2 regions of the Rhodococcus erythropolis R138 genome follow, and region 2 is predicted to be linked to the other one. Evidence: riboswitches for the same ligand, from Rfam matches in the RefSeq annotation. Region 2 holds a riboswitch; the other holds the start of a gene.
The links. A riboswitch is a leader RNA that binds a small molecule or an ion and turns the genes downstream of it on or off. The one in region 2 is predicted to bind S-adenosylmethionine.
Positions count from the first base shown of each region.

Region 1: linked by a shared signal. The riboswitch ahead of H351_RS22015 (bifunctional o-acetylhomoserine/o-acetylserine sulfhydrylase) and the one ahead of H351_RS09505 (FAD/NAD(P)-binding protein) in region 2 are both predicted to bind S-adenosylmethionine.

Region 1 is NZ_CP007255.1:4,791,201-4,797,168, reverse strand. It holds gene H351_RS22025 (DEAD/DEAH box helicase) at 1-255, opposite strand, end outside; gene metX (homoserine O-acetyltransferase MetX) at 425-1,561, opposite strand; gene H351_RS22015 (bifunctional o-acetylhomoserine/o-acetylserine sulfhydrylase) at 1,558-2,883, opposite strand; SAM riboswitch class IV at 3,027-3,167, opposite strand; gene H351_RS22005 (NADP-dependent isocitrate dehydrogenase) at 3,473-4,696, shown strand; gene H351_RS22000 (MFS transporter) at 4,826-5,968, shown strand, end outside.
Region 2 is NZ_CP007255.1:2,019,227-2,025,194, forward strand. It holds gene H351_RS09500 (ATP-dependent Clp protease ATP-binding subunit) at 1-2,137, shown strand, start outside; gene H351_RS09505 (FAD/NAD(P)-binding protein) at 2,190-4,082, opposite strand; SAM riboswitch class I at 4,087-4,180, opposite strand; gene fahA (fumarylacetoacetase) at 4,259-5,449, opposite strand; gene H351_RS09515 (hypothetical protein) at 5,446-5,968, opposite strand, start outside.

The DNA of each region.
Region 1 (5,968 bases), 2.8 Mb from region 2:
AATGTCATGTGCGCCGGTGTCGATGACGCGCTTCCATGCGAGCAACGACGGTCCGAGGTCGTCGCGACGTGCATCGAGGGTGTGCAAGGCGTCGATCGCGGTGGCGAGGTCGAGCAGTTGCGCTTCGACGTCGGTCGCTGTGATCGACTCGTGGACCGGGATCGCCAGCCGGCAGATGCCCGGCGACCCGGTCGGCATCCCCATCGCCGACAGGCGCGCTGCCGGATCTGGGTCACCCCAGAACGCGAAGGACATGTGCTCGGGAATGTACGTAGCCTGCAGGCGCGTCGAGCACGGCTGATTCACGTTCGCCGATGCTAGCCGCGCCGGCTCAGGTACGCCAATGAAAATGTCGGGAAAACCTGCAGATCAGCTGTGGTTTTCCCGACATTGACGGATCCTGAAATTGTGCCTCTGTGCCGGATCAGCGGGCCGTGCGTGCGAACTCCATCGTTCGGCGAAGCAGTCCGGCGACAGCGTCCGCCTCCGTCAGGAAGCCGTCATGGCCGTCTCTGGACTTGAGAATCTCGAGGCCCGTGCACGTCGAAATGCCGTCCGCGATCTCCTCTTGCAAACGAAGGGGATACAGCCGATCCGAGTCCACGCCGCCCACGACGACCGGCGCCGTGATCGATGCCAACGCCGCTGCAACGCCGCCGCGTCCACGACCGATGTCGTGCCGGTTCATGGCTTCGGTCAGGAGGACGTACGTGCTCGGGTCGAAGCGGTCGACCAGCTTGTCTGCCTGATGTTCCAGGTAACTCTGGACGGCGTATCGTCCACCGTTCCAAGGATTTTCGTCGTTCTGAGCGGAGTTCTCGAAGCGCGCATCCAGTTCGGACTCGGTGCGGTACGTCAGGTGCGCGATGCGACGGGCGATGCCGAGTCCGGCGCGAGGTGCCCGCCCCGTTCCGTGGTAGTCACCGCCCTGCCAATCCGGATCGGAGACGATGGCAGCGATCTGCGTCGTCTGGGTGCCGATCTGATCTGCAGTGGCCCGTGAACCGGTTGCGAGAACCAACGCGGAGCGAATGCTGTCCGGGTAGGAAACTGCCCATTCAAGGGTGCGCATCCCGCCCATGGATCCGCCGACTACCGAGGCCAACTGGTCGATCCCGAGGAGATCGACGAGCTTCTTCTCCGCCGCGATCTGATCCCGGATGGAGATCTCCGGGAACCTGCTGCCCCACGGCTTGCCGTCGTCGGCCAGCGAACTAGGACCGGTCGTGCCGCGACAACCACCGAGGACATTGGTTGCGATGACGCACCATTCGCCGGTGTCGATCGGTTCGCCCGGCCCAACCATCCCGTTCCACCAGCCGGGGGAGGGCTGATTTGCGGAGATCGGTCCGGTGACGTGTGAGTCTCCGGTCAGTGCGTGCTCGACGAGTACGACGTTGTCGCGGTTCGGGGACAGCTCACCCCACCGCTGAACGGCGAGCGAAACCGAGGGGAGTACCGCGCCGCTCTCGAGTTCCAGGGCGCCGATGTCGACGAACCCCACCTGGCCGTCGGGCGGGGGAAGGAGGTCGATCCTGGGCTCCAATTCGTTCACGGTCACGAGTTTGCCACCGCAGCCAGGCCGACGGTGATATCGGCGAGGATGTCGTCGATTCCTTCGATACCGACCGCGAGGCGGACGAGTCCGGGCGTGACACCGGAGGCGAGCTGCTCTTCGGGGGTGAGCTGCGAGTGTGTCGTCGAGGCGGGGTGGATGACGAGTGAGCGAACGTCACCGATGTTGGCGACGTGGCTGTGCAGCGTCAGGGCGTTGACGAACGTCTTGCCCGCATCGATACCTCCGGGCAGCTCGAAGGTGACGATGGCGCCGGTTCCCTTGGGCGTCAGCTGCTTTCCGCGTTCGAACCATGGCGAGGTGGGGAGTCCCGCGTAGGAAACGGAGGCCACCTCGCCGTGGCCGTCGAGGAATTCGGCGACCTTCTGGGCATTGGACACGTGGCGCTCGATGCGCAGGCTCAGGGTTTCGATGCCCTGCGCGATGAGGAACGCGTTGAACGGCGCCACGGCGGAGCCGAGATCGCGCAGCAGTTGGACGCGCGCCTTGAGTGCGAATGCCGGCGCGCCGAGGTCTGCGAAGGTGACGCCGTGATAGCTGGGGTCAGGCGTCGTGAAGTTCGAGTGGCGACCCTGCGTCCAGTCGAAGGTGCCACCGTCGACGATGACGCCGGCGATCGCGGTGCCGTGTCCGCCAAGGTATTTGGTGGCGGAGTGAACGACGATGTCGGCGCCGTGTTCGAGTGGGCGGAGCAGGTACGGCGTCGCGACAGTGTTGTCCACGATCAACGGAAGACCGTTCTCGTGGGCCAACGACGAGATACCGGGGAGGTCGAGAATGTGGTTCTTGGGATTGGCGATCGTCTCGCCGTAGAACGCCTTCGTGTTCGGGCGAATGGCTTCGCGCCACTGCTCGAGATCGTCGGGATCCTCGACGAAGGTGACTTCGATGCCCAGCTTGCGAAGGGTGTAATGCAAGAGGTTGTACGTGCCGCCGTACAGGTACGGGCTCGAGACGATGTGGTCGCCGGCTTCGGCGATGTTGAGGATCGCGATGGTTTCGGCAGCCTGACCCGAGGAGAGGAGGAGTGCGGCGACTCCGCCTTCGAGGGCGGCGATGCGCTGCTCGACGGCGTCCTGTGTGGGATTCATGATCCGCGTGTAGATGTTGCCAGGCTCGGCGAGGCCGAACAGTGCCGCAGCGTGATCGGTGCTGTCGAAGACGTAGCTGGTGGTCTGGTAGATCGGCAGAGCGCGCGCATTGGTGGCGGTGTCCGCTGTCTGCCCGGCGTGCACCTGCTTGGTCTCGAACGACCAGTTCGCGGTCGGATCAGAAGTTGCTGCGCCGTCGGCTGTGTTGTCGGTCATGATTTGTTCACTCCAGTGGTCTGACGGATAGATGTCGGACGGGGGCGAAGGATCGCCGCCCCGTGCTGGGGTCTATCTACAAGTGCGACACATACTGAGTTACCTCCGTGGGGCTCGGCCCGGTCTGGGGTCCGTCCCTGTCGGACCCGCGCTTGTCACCCGAATTGCGGTGGAACTGCGTGAGCAGATCCACGTCGGGAAACCTGGTCATCACCCGGGGCACCCCACCGCGGTTGGAGGGTTGCCGTCCAGCGAGCCGGGGCTTGACGCTGACACTCATGACCAAGTCGGATTCTACCGGGAAGTGAGCGCAGTCCTGACGCGGGGCGAATTGTGAGCCGCAACCGCACGCGAGACAGAGCGACGCAGCCCACTAGCAGGAAAAAGTTACTCGCGAGTAGAGACCGATGGGTGGACCTGCCGGTTGCGGCCTCACGGGTTAGCAGTACGCTTGTCTTGTTTGGGACTCATCTCCCGAGATCAGTCCACACCGTCTAGGTTTGATAATCGAACCGTTCGCGGACCCACTCACAAAGTGTGACCGCAACCGTGTAACCAGGGAAACTTCCTAGGAGGACGCGAAGCACCCATGTCCAAAATCAAGGTTGAGGGCACCGTCGTCGAACTCGACGGCGATGAGATGACGCGCATTATCTGGCAGTTCATCAAAGACAAGTTGATCCATCCGTATCTCGATGTGAACCTCGAGTACTACGACCTCGGTATCGAGTACCGCGACGAGACCGACGACCAGGTCACCATCGACGCAGCGCACGCGATCCAGAAGCACGGCGTCGGCGTCAAATGCGCCACGATCACGCCGGACGAGGCACGTGTCGAGGAATTCGGTCTCAAGAAGATGTGGCGTTCCCCGAACGGAACGATCCGCAACATTCTCGGCGGCACGATCTTCCGCGCACCGATCATCATCTCCAACGTTCCGCGACTCGTTCCGGGCTGGACCAAGCCGATCATCATCGGCCGTCACGCATTCGGCGACCAGTACCGCGCCACAGACTTCAAGGTCCCCGGCCCCGGCAAGGTGATGATCACCTACACGCCTGAGGACGGCAGCGCACCGATCGAGCACGAACTGGTCAACTTCCCCGAAGAGGGCGGCGTCGTCCAGGGGCAGTACAACTTCACCACGTCCATCCGTGACTTCGCTCGCGCGTCGCTCACCTACGGACTGCAGCAGAACTACCCGGTGTACCTGTCCACCAAGAACACCATTCTCAAGGCGTACGACGGTGCCTTCAAGGACATCTTCCAGCACGTCTACGAGACCGAGTTCAAGGCTGAGTTCGATGCCGCAGGTCTGACCTACGAGCACCGCCTCATCGACGACATGGTCGCTTCCGCACTCAAGTGGGAGGGTGGATACGTCTGGGCATGCAAGAACTACGACGGCGACGTCCAGTCCGACACCGTGGCCCAGGGCTTCGGCTCGCTCGGCCTCATGACGTCGGTTCTGCTGACACCGGACGGAAGGACCTGTGAGGCAGAGGCTGCTCACGGCACCGTGACGCGTCACTACCGTCAGCACCAGCAGGGCAAGCCCACCTCGACCAACCCGATCGCGTCCATCTTCGCGTGGACCCGCGGGCTCGAGCATCGTGGCAAGCTCGACAGCACCCCTGAGGTCATCGGCTTCGCGCAGGCGCTCGAAGACGTTGTCATCAAGACCGTCGAAAGCGGCCAGATGACCAAGGACCTCTCGATGCTGGTCGGCGGCGATCAGGGCTACCTGACCACCGAGGAGTTCCTCGGTGCACTCGACGTGAACCTGCAGAAGGCCATGGCCGCGAAGTAGATTCACTGTTTCACCTTCTGATGGGACGTCCGGGAAACCGGGCGTCCCATTTGTGTTCGCGGTCTCACGTGAGTGAACTCACCCGCTCTCACTTGGAAGTTCAACCAGGTGTGAGACCACAATTGATCAGTGACTTCGTCTACCCTCTCCCGTTCTGACACCTCGACACCCGGGGTTCGTTCCGCCAGAGGTCCAGCGATGCTCGCTCTTGCCCTCGGCGGTTTCGGTATCGGCACAACCGAGTTCGTCGCCATGGGATTGCTCCCGGAAATGGCATCCGGGCTCGGCGTCTCGGAACCCATCGCGGGTCACGTGATCTCGGCGTACGCGCTCGGGGTTGTCGTCGGTGCTCCGCTGATCGCTGCTCTCACCGCACGGGTACCGCGCCGCACCCTGTTGATCGCACTCATGGTCGCATTCACCGTCGGCAATGCCGCTTCGGTCTTTGCGCCCTCGTACACGACGCTGATGATGGCTCGATTCGTCGCCGGATTGCCGCACGGCGCGTACTTCGGAGTCGCCGCACTGGTCGCCGCTCATTTGGCCGAACCAGGTAAACGCGCGAAGGCCGTGGCGATGGTGATGATGGGTCTGTCCGTGGCCAATGTGATCGGGGTGCCGGTCGCGGCCTGGATCGGCCAGGCACTCGGCTGGCGCAGCGCCTTCGCCTTGGTGGCCGTGATCGGGGTGGCAACGGTTGCTTCGCTGTTCGTCTGGATTCCGCGGTTGGACGGTATGCCGGTGACGAATCCGATCACCGAACTCGGGGCACTGGGCCGCGTTCAGGTGTGGATGACCCTGATCGTGGGAATGGTCGGATTCGGCGGGATGTTTGCCGTCTACACCTACGTCAGTACGACGCTCACCGACGTGTCCGGTCTCGGTGCTTCGTTCGTTCCTCTGGCGCTCATGCTGTACGGACTGGGCATGGTCGCCGGCAACTTCGTCGGTGGATACCTCGCGGATCGCGCGCTGATGAAGGGTTTGTTCCTGTCGATGGGATCCCTCGTGGTGATCCTCGCGGTCTTCGTGATCGCCGTGCGCAATCCGTACACGGCGCTTGTCTTCGTCTTCCTCATCGGGCTTGCCGGGTCCTCGATGGTTCCTGGCCTTCAAACACGGTTGATGGATGTCGCCGAGGACGCTCAGACCTTGGCTGCGTCTCTCAATCACGCCGCGCTGAACATCGCCAATGCCTTCGGAGCGTGGATCGGCGGCGTCGTCATCGCTGCCGGTTACGGGTATACCGCACCGGCAGCGGTTGGGTCGTTG
Region 2 (5,968 bases):
CGTGAAAACCGCTCTACTCGAGGCTCATCAACTGGCCCGAGCCCTGGGATCGACGTACATCGATCCCGAACACCTCTTCATCGCATTGGCTGGTGACCCCGATCATGTTCCGGGTCGTCTGCTCGCTTCGGCCGGCATCACGCCGGAGAAGCTGCAGGCAGCGGTTCAGAATCCTGCAGCCGGTCCAGTCGAAGACGAGTCCACCACACCGACGCTCGACAAGTACGGCGTCGATCTCACCGATCGCGCACGCAACGGCGGCGTCGATCCGGTGATCGGCCGCGCCGACGAGATCGAACAGACCATCGAGATCCTCTCCCGCCGCACCAAGAACAACCCCGTCCTGGTGGGTGAGGCCGGCGTCGGCAAGACTGCCATCGTCGAAGGTCTCGCCCAGCGCATCGTCGACGGGGATGTCCCGGAATCGTTGGTGGGCAAGAGGATAGTCCAGCTCGAACTCTCGAGCATGGTCTCGGGTACTCGCTACCGCGGAGACTTCGAGGAACGGCTGACCAAGGTGATCGACGAGATCACCGCACACAAGGACGAGCTGATCGTCTTCATCGACGAGATGCACACCATCGCCGGTGCCGGAGGCGGCGCCGAAGGTGCGATGGATGCCGGAAACATCCTCAAGCCCAAGCTCGCTCGCGGTGAACTGCACATCGTCGGCGCCACCACGCTCGACGAATACCGCAAGAACATCGAGAAGGATCCCGCGCTCGAGCGGCGCTTCCAGCCCGTACAGGTCGGGGAGCCGTCGATCGAGGACGCGATCGCGATCTTGAGCGGACTGCGCAGTCGGTACGAGGATCACCACAAGGTGCACTACACCGACGAGGCGATCACCGCTGCGGTGGAGCTGTCGGCACGTTACATCGGCGACAGGTTCTTGCCGGACAAGGCAATCGACTTGATCGACCAGGCCGGCGCCAGGCTTCGGTTGAAGACGGCCACCGTGGACACCGCTGCACTGCAGCAACGTCTCGAGCAGCTCGAGAGCGACAAGGAGAAAGCCGTCGCCGATGAATTGTACGAGAAGGCGTCGACCCTGCGTGACGAGATCAACGGCGTCGCAAAGCGTCTCGAGAAGGCAGGATCCTCGGTTCCTTCCGAGGAAACTCCGGATGTGACTGCTGAACAGATCGCCCAGGTTGTCGCCCGTGCCACGGGTATTCCGGCCAGCCAGATGACTCAAGCAGAGAAAGATCGCCTGCGCCGTCTGGAAGAGGAACTGCACGGTCGTGTCATCGGGCAAGATGACGCCGTTCGCGCAATCGCGCGTGCGGTGCGTCGTAGCCGGACCGGTATGAGCGATCCGGATCGTCCCGTCGGTAGCTTCCTGTTCCTCGGACCTACCGGTGTCGGCAAGACGGAGCTCGCAAAAGCTCTGGCTGCCACACTCTTCGGTGACGAGAACAAGATGCTGCGCTTCGACATGAGTGAGTTCGGTGAGAGGCATACGGTAAGCCGATTGGTCGGTGCTCCTCCCGGATATGTCGGCTACGGCGAGGCCGGACAGCTCACGGAACAGGTGCGTCGTAACCCGTACTCGGTGATCCTGCTCGACGAGATCGAGAAGGCACACCCGGACGTGTTCAACACCTTGCTCCAGGTGCTCGATGACGGGCGTCTGACCGACGGCCAGGGTCGGACGGTGGACTTCAAGAACACCGTCGTGATCATGACCAGCAATCTCGGCTCGGACATCATTTCGAGCAAGTCCGGTGGACTGGGCTTCACCACAGGTGATGCAGAGTCGGCGGAGAAGCCACTGCGCGACCGCGTGATGGCCAGGTTGCGCGAATCGATGCGGCCGGAGTTCCTCAACCGCATCGACGAGATAGTGATCTTCCGCAAGCTCGACACCGAGCAACTGCACCGGATCACTGATCTGTTGCTCGACGACAGCCGGAAGCGGTTGCAGTCCAAGGGCATCGACATCGAGTTCACCGCCGACGCAGTGGACTGGATTGCCGAGCACGGGCATCAACCCGAGTTCGGGGCTCGCCCGTTGCGTCGTTCGATTCAGCGTGTGGTCGACGACAAGATCGCCGACATGCTGCTCGATGATCTCCTCGAAGAGGGCGGCAGCATCACCGTCGCGGTTGACGAGGGTGAGTTGGTGTTCAGCTAGGAGGGGCACAGCCCCTGTGAGCGGTTAGGGAGTCTCTGGACTCCCTAACCGCTCACAGGCGCGCAGCGCCCAAAATCTCCGCCGCCAGGGCGTCGTTGTGCCGGAAAAACCCCGCATTGGTACGGGGACGAGGGAAAGCCGCCGACCAGTTGTGGCCTGCAACCCACGGCCCGGCCGCGAAGCGGCGAGGATGAGCTGTGTTGTCCTGGTCGAGAATTCGTGAAGTACCGTCGACGGCGAGCTTCGCCGAACTGTCGACGGTCGCACGAAGTTCGACTGCCTCCCCCCGACCGTGAAGCGTCCGCAGGAGCGAGTCACCGCTCGCGCTGATGGACGCAACCGGCAAGCGTGCTTCGACGAGGGTGTTCGCGGCCACGATGTCGGTGTGCGACGCACTACGAGCGACAAAGATCCCAGCCCCCGTTACCGGGTCGATTTCGGTGGAGAACGCCGAATCCGGCCCGAGGAACTGGACGATGCCGGCCTCGTTGAGCGCGATCAACTGTTCCAGTCGCTCGGGTGGCGGACCACTGGCGATGAAGCTGAAGAACGAATGAAGCCAACCCTCGACGTCCTTGGCGACGGATTCGGCCGGGATTCTGCCGCGCCGCAGCAATTCTCCGACAGTCATGTACGTCGACAGCAGCGCTGAGAAGACAGCGGCGTCGGCGCTGAAATACGGGTCCGACCTCCGCGCGACGTCTGCCGAGATGTATTCGTTGATCCGGGATTGGACCTCGGCAAGTCCGTCGTAGCGCTCACCGCCGAGTGGGCGGTTCAGTCGCTCGAGATCGATACGGTCTTCCGGCTTCGGAACTGCGTTCTCGACCAGTTCCTGCAATCGAGACGATCCCCAAGCCAGCGAGGCGAATTCGGCGTCGAACTCCTCCCAGGTGCCCACCGTCCGATCCGGGTGCGACGCGAACAGTTCGTGATAGTGGGCGCCTGCCAATTCTTTCGACGCCAGCGGCCAGATGTCGTTTCGGAAATCCAACGGCCCGTCGCCGGGCACAAGATCAGCGGTGAAGAACCGGGGTAGCGGTGGCCGCGCGTCGGCGATCGAGTACGAAATCTTGGAGTGGTACGGCACGCCTCGACGAGATCCGGCGTACAACAGAGGTTCCCGACCCGAGGGAGTGTAAGTGAGGGTGCCGTCCTCACCGCGTTCGAAGACGCCGCCGCGGCTCTCGGCGAGGAGAACCATCCAGTCGATGAAAGCCAGCCCGAGCCCGGCGATCAGAACCGGTTCGCGTTCGGGAATGACATCGGCGTCGAGGTCGGCGGTGTATCCCGGACCTACGTAGGTCAACCCGTGCTCGGACGCGAAGCTGGTCAGCGCGGTTTCACGCGGGGCAGCCAACGCATCGGGGTGCCCTTGCGCGAGAAGGACGGCCGTCGCTTCGATGACAACTCCGTCGTCCAGATGAACCGTCTGTATCTCGCCGACGTTCACGATGTCGACCACGGATCGTCGATGAACCCGAACGTCGACGTGCGCTGGTGCAGAGTCGACCGCGGTCTGGAACACCCAGTTCAGGTATCGGCTCTGTAGTGACCTCGATGCAAACGACGACGGGGTGATCATCGGAACTTCTGCCGCGATTTCGGGAAATTCGGCAAGTTCAGTCGAGTGCTCGGCGACCCATTCCGCGAGGGTCGGACCCGGCAGCACCGGGCCGGTCACGGCGGTGGTCTCGTCGGTGAACATCGTGACGTCCGCGGTTGTCGAATTCATCCACAGAAGCGGCGCCTGGCTGCCTCGCCAAATGCGGCCGGCGCCTGCCGGATACGGGTCCACGACGTGAATGTCGATCGGTACGGGATCGGCGTTCACCGATTCGTGAGCGAGGATTCGCTCGAGTACGCCGGTCCCGCGGGGGCCACCGCCCACGATCACGACGACAGCTGCTGTCCCCACTGAGGTACGGGGTCGATCGCCTGGCACGAGTCCTCCATCGGACCTGGCAGAAAGCACCCGCACCTCAGCAGAGGGGGTTGCTGCGACGTCACGGAGCCAGGACTCTCGATCGCTCTGGATGGTTAGTCCAGCTTATCTTCGGAGAATCGTGAGGCAAGGAATTCCGGACATCAGATCAGCGTGAATCAAACAGTTGTCAATCGTTATCTTTCGGTTTGCGTTGCCGGCAGGATCCGAGCGTGAACATCCCCGAAGCCGATTCGTGATCCCCCGACGCCGGGAGCGGTGGCTGAGATGGCGATGGTGTCGCCGTCTTCGAGAAAGGTTCGAGTCTCGGAGCCCACGGTCACGGGTTCCTTGCCACCCCAGGTCAGTTCGATGAAGGCGCCGCGCTGATCCTTGTCCGGTCCGGAAATGGTTCCGGATGCAAAGAGATCGCCGGTGCTCGCTGCTGCGCCGTTGATAGTGGTGTGCGCGAGCATCTGCGCCGGCGACCAGTACATTTGGGCGTAGGGCGGCCGGGAGACGACGTGACCGTTCCAATCGACGGCCAGGTCGATGTCCAACCCCCACTTCTCCTCGCCGCGCAGGTAAGAGAGAGGTTCGGGGTCCTGCACCGGCGTATCGATTCGGGCAGCTTCGAGCGCGAGCAACGGAACAACCCACGCAGAAATGGACGTCGCGAAGCTCTTCCCGAGATTCGGGCCGAGAGGGACGTATTCCCACGCCTGGATGTCCCGGGCGGACCAGTCGTTCACGACGACGGCGCCGAAGACGTGCTCGGCAAAGTCGTCCGGGGTGATGGAATCGCCCATCTTCGAGGGAGTTCCGACGATGAAGCCCATTTCGGCCTCGATGTCGAGGCGGCGGGACGGTCCGAAATCCGGGTTCTCCTGATCGGGTGACTTGCGCTGTCCGCAGGGGCGAACGATATCGGTGCCGGAGACGACGATGGTGCTCGAGCGCCCGTGGTATCCGACCGGAAGGTGCTTCCAGTTCGGCATCAAGGGGGCAGCGTCGGGTCGGAACAGGCGTCCGAGGTTGGTCGCATGATTTTCCGACGCGTAGAAATCCACGTAGTCGGCCACCGCGATCGGTAAGTGCATTGTGACTGAGTCGACGGGAAACACTGCGTCCGAGTCTATTTCGCCGGTCACTAGATCCGTGATCCGATTACGCACCGATACCCACTGATCCCGGCCCAGCGCCATGAACGCATTCAGAGTCGGTTCGGCGAAGACGGAATCTCCCAGTGTCGCTGCGAGATCGACCACCGAGTCGGCGACCCGAACACCAACACGCGGTGATCCTCCGGCGGGGGAGAAGATGCCGTATGGCAGATTGTCGATCCCGAACAACGAGTCGGCGGGAATGTCGATGGTCGTGACGGTCATACGAGTGTTCCTTCGGTTTTGTCGGAGCGGACGATCAATCCGAGACCTTCGAGTTCGGTGAGAGGGTCCGAAATGCTACAGGTCCCGAACGAGAGGAAGCGGCGACGCACCTCGCCGGCCTCGTCCGCGGTCAGTTCGGCCAGGGCTTGCGCGATCGATTCGCCATCGCGTTGCGCCAGAGCAGCAACAACTTCCGAGCGGTCGGCGCCCCGCCTCACAGCGTTGACGGCCACCATGATGTTGAGGAAGCCGTGCTGCTCGAAACCTGTCTCCGGATCGGTATTGCGCACGCCGTGATGCAGTCCCGCGGTCGCCTTGAACGGGATGCCCGCTCGGACAACGGATATCACGGCGTCGGCGAGCTCGTCCTCGTCCGGGTACGCTTCGGCGACAATTCCTCCGGTGCGAAACTTCGCGGAATACCCGGCGGTTTCGAGCGCCGTCAGAAAGTCCACGCGTCGATCACCGCGGGGTACCTCGACAAAAATGTCCAGGTCGGGATGAGCGGCATGGACGGGA